2 regions of the Burkholderia stabilis genome follow, and region 1 is predicted to be linked to the other one. Evidence: predicted binding sites of a transcription regulator. Region 1 holds the regulator's gene; the other holds the start of a gene.
The links. Region 1 encodes HrcA, which represses chaperone genes, less so after heat shock. Its sites were predicted from a motif close to TTAGCACTCNNNNNNNNNGAGTGCTAA; they were not measured.

Region 2: the regulator HrcA is predicted to act here: its motif matches at 2,397-2,423, upstream of groES (co-chaperone GroES).

The regions. Positions count from the first base shown of each region.
Region 1 is NZ_CP016442.1:1,822,897-1,826,552, reverse strand. It holds gene recN (DNA repair protein RecN) at 1-146, opposite strand, end outside; gene BBJ41_RS08525 (NAD kinase) at 167-1,069, opposite strand; gene hrcA (heat-inducible transcriptional repressor HrcA) at 1,201-2,223, shown strand; gene hemH (ferrochelatase) at 2,360-3,424, shown strand; gene BBJ41_RS08510 (RNA-binding S4 domain-containing protein) at 3,591-3,656, shown strand, end outside.
Region 2 is NZ_CP016442.1:1,675,178-1,678,833, reverse strand. It holds gene BBJ41_RS07870 (hypothetical protein) at 1-280, opposite strand, end outside; gene BBJ41_RS07865 (carbohydrate porin) at 348-1,814, opposite strand; gene groES (co-chaperone GroES) at 2,497-2,790, shown strand; gene groL (chaperonin GroEL) at 2,837-3,656, shown strand, end outside.

The sequences.
Region 1 (3,656 bases):
CGTTCGCCGAGCGCGAGGGCAAGGGCGTCGATCAGGATCGATTTGCCGGCGCCGGTTTCGCCGGAAAAGACGGAAAAGCCGCTGTCGAATTCGAGATCGAGCGCGGCGACGATGACGAAGTCGCGGATCGAGAGGTGGCGGAGCATGGTGTCGGGCGGGAGGGGCGTCAGGACGCCTTGTCGTCTTCGTTCGATGCGTGTTCGTTCCAGTGCAGCTTCTTGCGCAGCGTCGCGTAGTAGCTGTAGCCGATCGGGTGCAGGAACGGCACCGTATGCTTCGAGCGGCGCACCTCGATCGTGTCGTTCAGTTCGAGCGCGGTAAACGACTGCATGTCGAAGTTCACGTTGACGTCGCGCCCGCCGACGATCTGGATCGCGATCTTCGAATCGTCCGGCAGCACGATCGGCCGGTTCGACAGCGCATGCGGCGCGATCGGCACGAGCACGATGCCCTGCAGCTGCGGATGGAGGATCGGGCCGGCCGACGACAGCGCATAGGCGGTCGAGCCGGTCGGCGTGGCGACGATCAGGCCGTCCGAACGCTGGTTGTACATGTACCGGCCGTCGACCGACGCGCGCAGCTCGACCATCCCGGAGAAGCCGCTGCGGTTCACGACGACGTCGTTGAAGGCGAGCGCGTGGTAGATCGGTTCGCCGTCGCGCATGATCCGGGCCTCGAGCAGCGAGCGCTCCTCGCGCTCGAACTTGCCCGCCAGCATCACGGGGACGCGCGCGTGCATGTCGGCTGCCGCGATGTCTGTGATGAAGCCGAGCCGCCCGTGGTTGATCCCGATCAGCGGCGTCTTGTACGGCGCGAGCTGGCGGCCGATGCCGAGCATCGTGCCGTCGCCGCCCAGCACGACCGCCACGTCCGCGCGCGCCCCGATTTCGGCCGGGGTGAGCGCCGGATAGCCGGTGATGCCGAACTCGCGCGCGGTATCGCCTTCGAAGACGACTTCGAAGCCTAGCTGCGCGAGGCTGGCAGCCAGGGTGGCGAGCGGCTCGGCGATGCCGGGCGTGTTGCTCCGGCCGACGAGCGCGACAGTATTGAACTGATTACCGGTTTTCATGCCGGCATTACACCATAGCTCGTTGACGAAAAGAACCGCCTGTGCGCCGGCGGGGCCGGATCGGGCCGGCCCGGGCAATGGCGGCCGACGCCACTCGCCGCGGTCGCGCGGTTGCGCTAAAATTTTCCACCATGCTAGATCCTCGCGCACGAACCCTCCTGAAAACCCTGATCGAACGGTATATCGCCGACGGTCAGCCAGTCGGCTCGCGCACGTTGTCCCGTTACTCCGGGCTCGAGCTGAGCCCGGCGACGATCCGCAACGTGATGTCCGACCTGGAGGAGCTCGGCCTCGTGTCGAGCCCGCACACGTCGGCCGGCCGCGTGCCGACGCCGCGCGGCTATCGCCTGTTCGTCGACACGATGCTGACGGTCGAGGCGCCGATCGACGCCGAGGCCGTGGCGCGGCAGGTGCAGAACACGCTGCAGGCCGGCGAGCCGCAGCAGCGGGTGGTCGCGGCCGCCGCGAGCGTGCTGTCGAACCTGTCGCAGTTCGCGGGCGTCGTGCTGACGCCGCGCCGCAGCCACGTGTTCAAGCAGATCGAGTTCATGCGCCTGTCGGACAAGCGCATCCTGCTGATCATCGTGACGCCCGAGGGCGACGTGCAGAACCGGATGCTCGCGACGCCGCGCGACTACTCGCCGTCGCAGCTGACCGAAGCCTCCAACTACATCAACGCGCATTTCGCCGGCCTGTCGTTCGACGAGGTGCGCCGCCGCCTGCGCGACGAGATCGACCAGCTGCGCGGCGACATGACCACGCTGATGCACGCGGCCGTGACGGCCAGCACCGAGGTGCCCGACACCGAGGACACCGTGCTGATTTCCGGCGAGCGCAACCTGCTCGAGGTGGCGGATCTTTCCTCCGACATGGCACGGTTGCGCAAGCTGTTCGACGTGTTCGACCAAAAGACGGGCCTCCTGCAACTGCTCGACGTGTCGAGCCACGCCCAGGGCGTGCAGATCTTCATCGGCGGCGAATCGACGCTCGTGCCGATCGAGGAAATGAGCGTCGTCACCGCGCCTTACGAGGTGAACGGGCAGATCGTCGGCACGCTCGGCGTGATCGGCCCGACCCGCATGGCGTACAACCGTGTGATTCCGATCGTCGACATCACCGCGCGCCTGCTGTCGCTCACGCTGAGCCAGCAGTAGAGCCGGCCGAACCCGCCCGATCCCGCCCCGTCATCATGACGCGGTGCCGCACGCGCCGACAGTCGGCCGAACGGCACGAGGCAGCCCGCTATAATTGAGAGCCGTCCGGTCCCGTGCCCAGAGCACGTTCTTGCCCATGCGTTTCGATCTTGAGCCGCCTTCGAGTATCGCGGCCGCCCATCGCATCGGCGTGCTGCTGATCAATCTCGGCACGCCCGACGCCCCCACGCCGCGCGCCGTGCGGCGCTATCTGGCCGAATTCCTGTCGGATCCGCGCGTCGTCGAAATTCCGCAGGCCGTCTGGCAGGTGCTGCTGCGCACGCTGATCCTGCCGCTGCGCGGCCGCGCGTCCGCGAAGAAATACGCGGCCGTGTGGATGCCCGAGGGCTCGCCGTTGCGCGTGCATACCGAGCGCCAGACCGACGGCGTGCGGCACCTGCTCACGTCGAACGGCTATCACGTGCTGGTCGATTACGCGATGCGCTACGGCAGCCCGAACATTGCGCACGCGCTCGCGCAGTTCAAGCGCTTGGGCGTCGAGCGCGTGCTGCTGATGCCGATGTATCCGCAATACTCGGCGTCGACCACGGCCACCGCCTTCGACGCCGCCTTCGACGCGCTCGCGCGCATGCGCAACCAGCCGGAGGTGCGTACGGTGCGGCACTATGCCGACCATCCGGCCTATATCCATGCGCTTGCCGAGCAGGTGCGCCAATATTGGGCGCAGCACGGCCGGCCCGACTTCGCGGCCGGCGACAAGCTCGTGCTGAGCTTTCACGGCGTGCCGAAGCGCACGCTCGATCTCGGCGATCCCTATCACGACCAGTGCCAGCAGACGGGCGCGCTGCTGATGGCCGCGCTCGGGCTGTCGACGACCGAATGCCGCGTCACCTTCCAGTCGCGCTTCGGCAAGGCCGAATGGCTGCAGCCGTACACCGCGCCGACGCTGCGCGAGTTCGGCGAGGCCGGTGTGCGGCGGGCCGACGTGTTCTGCCCCGGCTTCACGGCCGACTGTCTGGAGACGATCGAGGAGATCGGGATGGAAGTGCGCGACGAATTCCTCGCCGGCGGTGGCAAGGCGTTCCACCGCATTCCGTGCCTGAACGGTGCGCCCGCGTGGATCGGTGCGGTCGGCGAGATCGTCGCCGAGAATCTGCAGGGCTGGCCCGTCAAGGCCGCGCAGCCCGAAACGGTGAGCTGAGATGAAACGATCCCCACGCTCACTTTGTTCGCTGCCCCCCGTGGGAGCGGTCAGCCTCCTTGGGGCGGCCCGGCGGAGGCTGAGATGAAACGACCCCCACGCTCACTTCGTTCGCTGCCCCCGCGGGGGCGGTCAGCCCCCTTGGGGCGGCCCGGCGGAGGCTGACATGAACTACAAGATTTCGACGGAACCGGGCGCGAAGCTGCGCATCGACAAATGGCTGTGGGCGGCC
Region 2 (3,656 bases), 150 kb from region 1:
AGTTGACGATCGTGCTGCCGGTGCCTTGCAGGTTCGCCGCATTGTTGAAGTTGTCGACGAGCACGTCGCCGGCCTGGATCGTGCCGGCCGACACCGGCGCGACCGCGATCGCGTACGGGTTCTGGTCGCCGTTGTCGGGCACCGTGTTGACGAGCAGCGTGTGGCGATGCAGCGTTTCGAGGAAGCCTTGCGGCTCGGCGAACGCGCCGGCGGCGGCCGTCAGCGCGGCGGCGGCCAGTGCGCCCGTCGCGAGGCGGCGAAGCGGGGCGGATTGAATCATCTCGGTCTCTCCTGGGGGACGCGCCGCCGTGGCGGCGCGCGAAAAACGGGTGGCGCGGGCGCGGCGGTCAGAACGTGATGGTCGTACGTGCGCCGAGCACGAACGTGTTGCGCAGCGGCTGCGTCGCGTCGCTCGGGTTCTGGCCGGCGCCGGCATTGAACGTGTACTGCGCGTCGGCCGCGATCACCCACCACGGGTTGACCTGGTACTGATAGGTCGCCTCGAGCGTCGTCTCGCGGGTGCGCACGCCGTACGGGCCGGTCGCGAACGACCGCGCGCTCTGGTCGAGGTCGTTCACGTGGCTGCCGACCTGGATGTACGTGACGGCGAGGCCGACGCTGTCGTTGTCGCGGCCTTCGAACGGCGCCTTCAGCACGATGCCGGCATTGGCCGACAGGCTGACGAGATTGCGGTCGCCCGGCGCGCCCATCACGCGCGCGAACACGCCGAGGCTGCGCGGGCCGGTCGGGTCCGGGCGCCAGATCATCTGGTCGGCCACCGCGTAGAAGCTGTAGTCGCCGTGGTGCTGCTGCGCGTTGCCGTTCGATGCCGGATCGGAGAGCGACAGCCCGTCGGTGCCGACGTTCTGGTCCGCGAAGCGGCCGTTGTGATACCAGACGCCGATCTTGTAGGTGCCCGGCAGCCCGTTCGAGTGGCCGGTATCCATTTCGCCGTCGGACGGCTGGTTCAGCGCGTACTGCAGCTCGCCGATGTAGAGCGTGCCGTTGTGCAGGTTGAAGTTGGTGCCGCTCAGGTTGTTCGGGTCGTTGCCGAGCGGATCGCCGTCGAACACGCCCGCGAGCGCGGTGAGCTTCGGCGTGATCTGCGCGCGCACGCGCACGCCGAGGCCCGCGAGCGGGTACGCGGGGCCGCCGTTCGGCAGGTCGTACGACGGCAGCGCGGGCCAGCCGAACATCGTGTTGATGAACGTGTTCGCATACGTGCTGACCATGAATTCCTGGTCCAGGCTCTGCTGGCCGATCTTCACGTCGACGCGCTTGTCGAGGAACGATTGCTGGTACCACAGCTCCCAGAGGCGCGTCGTGTCCTGCGCCTCGATGCCGCTCGCGGTGTTGAGCGTGCCGAGATTGCGCGCGCTCAGGTTGGTGCCGTGGATCTGCAGCGCGCTGACGTTGAACGTGCCGCCGGGCAGGCCGATCGCCTTTTGCGTATCGACCGTCAGCGTGGCCGTGGTCAGCCCGTCGTATGCACCGCCGCGGTTCAGGCCGCCGCGCAGGTTCGCGAGGTATTCGCTGGTTTCGGTGATCTGCAGGGTCGCGCCGTACTTGCCGAGCCACGGGCGGATGCCGCCCATGTCGCCGAGCAGGCTCTGGCGTGTCCAGATGCCGGTCCACATGTCGGTCGGCTTCGCCTGGATCGAGAGGTCGGCCTCGGGTGCTTCGGGTTGCGCGTCGACCGGCGTGGCGGCGAACGCGGCGCCGCTTGCGAACGATGCGCACGCGACGATGGCCGCACAGGCGGCAGGGCGCATCCGGGCGCGGATGCGGTCTCCGTTGAACGACGCAACCTTCATATCTGATCCCTGGTTCTATTTGGTTTGGAGTCCTGCTTGTCGGTCGCCGTCCGAACGCTCGGCACACGTTGGCCAGGGCATGAAGAGGAACGCAACGCGGCGCATCGTAGGAGTGTCAAATGGGAAAGTCAATGTAAACGAGAATGATTCGCATTAAATTACTGATTGTAATGTGAGGCCTTACGGATAAGGCTCGGCCCGTGTTTAGCAGTGAGGTAAACCGTAAATATCAGTGAAATGAAATTGAATGATTCGATGCGGACCGAGGGGGGCGCGGGAAGGTGGCGCGAAGGGTCGTCCGGCGAGCGCGAAATGGCGCGTTGCGGCGGACGGAGTCGACGCCTGCACAAGTATTTTTATGCAATGCCGTCAGGCGCAGGAACTCCGTGCTTACCCGGTGTCCAAACGGGGCTGGATGAAATTCGCGGGCCGCCCGGGCCCGCCCGGCGGGCAGGGTGGTGATGCGCAGGGTTTTGTTTTGAAAGGGTTTTTTGCTGTTTTTGCGTGGTTTTTACGCTGCTGCGCTGCCCCGAAAATTCATCTGGCTTCCCTTCTTGAATTTGTCAAAACCCGTCCATATAATTAGCACTCGCTGCACGAGAGTGCTAACAATTCTCTGCCGGGCGATTTGCCGGGCAGATTCCCTAAGCGTTCTTCAATCTCAGTCAAGAGAGGAGTGAATATGAACCTTCGTCCTTTGCACGATCGCGTGATCGTCAAGCGCCTGGATCAGGAAACCAAGACCGCCTCGGGCATCGTGATCCCCGAAGCTGCTGCTGAAAAGCCGGACCAAGGCGAGATCCTCGCGGTTGGCCCGGGCAAGCGCGACGACAAGGGCGCCCTGATCGCGCTCGACGTGAAGGTCGGCGATCGCGTCCTGTTCGGCAAGTACGCAGGTCAGACCGTGAAGGTCGACGGCCAGGAACTGCTGGTCATGCGCGAAGAAGACATCATGGCCGTGGTCAACGCTAAGTAAGCGTCCGCCGACGGTACATATTCCCAAGAATTCAAGGAGTTAGAAGATGGCAGCTAAAGACGTCGTATTCGGCGATTCCGCCCGTTCGAAGATGGTCGAAGGCGTGAACATTCTCGCCAACGCAGTCAAGGTCACGCTGGGTCCGAAGGGCCGCAACGTGGTGCTCGAGCGCAGCTTCGGCGGCCCGACGGTCACCAAGGACGGTGTGTCGGTCGCGAAGGAAATCGAGCTGAAGGACAAGCTCCAGAACATGGGCGCGCAAATGGTCAAGGAAGTCGCTTCCAAGACCAGCGACAACGCAGGCGACGGCACGACGACGGCAACCGTCCTCGCGCAATCGATCGTTCGCGAAGGCATGAAGTACGTCGCATCGGGCATGAACCCGATGGACCTGAAGCGCGGCATCGACAAGGCAGTCGCAGCGGCTGTCGAAGAGCTGAAGAAGATCAGCAAGCCGTGCACGACGAACAAGGAAATCGCACAGGTCGGCTCGATCTCGGCGAACAGCGATTCGTCGATCGGCGATCGCATCGCTGAAGCGATGGACAAGGTCGGCAAGGAAGGCGTGATCACCGTCGAAGACGGCAAGTCGCTGGCCGACGAACTCGACGTCGTCGAAGGCATGCAATTCGACCGCGGCTACCTGTCGCCGTACTTCATCAACAACCCGGACAAGCAAGTCGCCGTCCTCGACAACCCGTTCGTGCTGCTGCACGACAAGAAGGTGTCGAACATACGTGATCTGCTGCCGGTACTCGAGCAAGTCGCGAAGGCTGGCCGTCCGCTGCTGATCATCGCTGAAGACGTCGAAGGCGAAGCGCTCGCAACGCTGGTCGTCAACAACATCCGCGGCATCCTGAAGACCG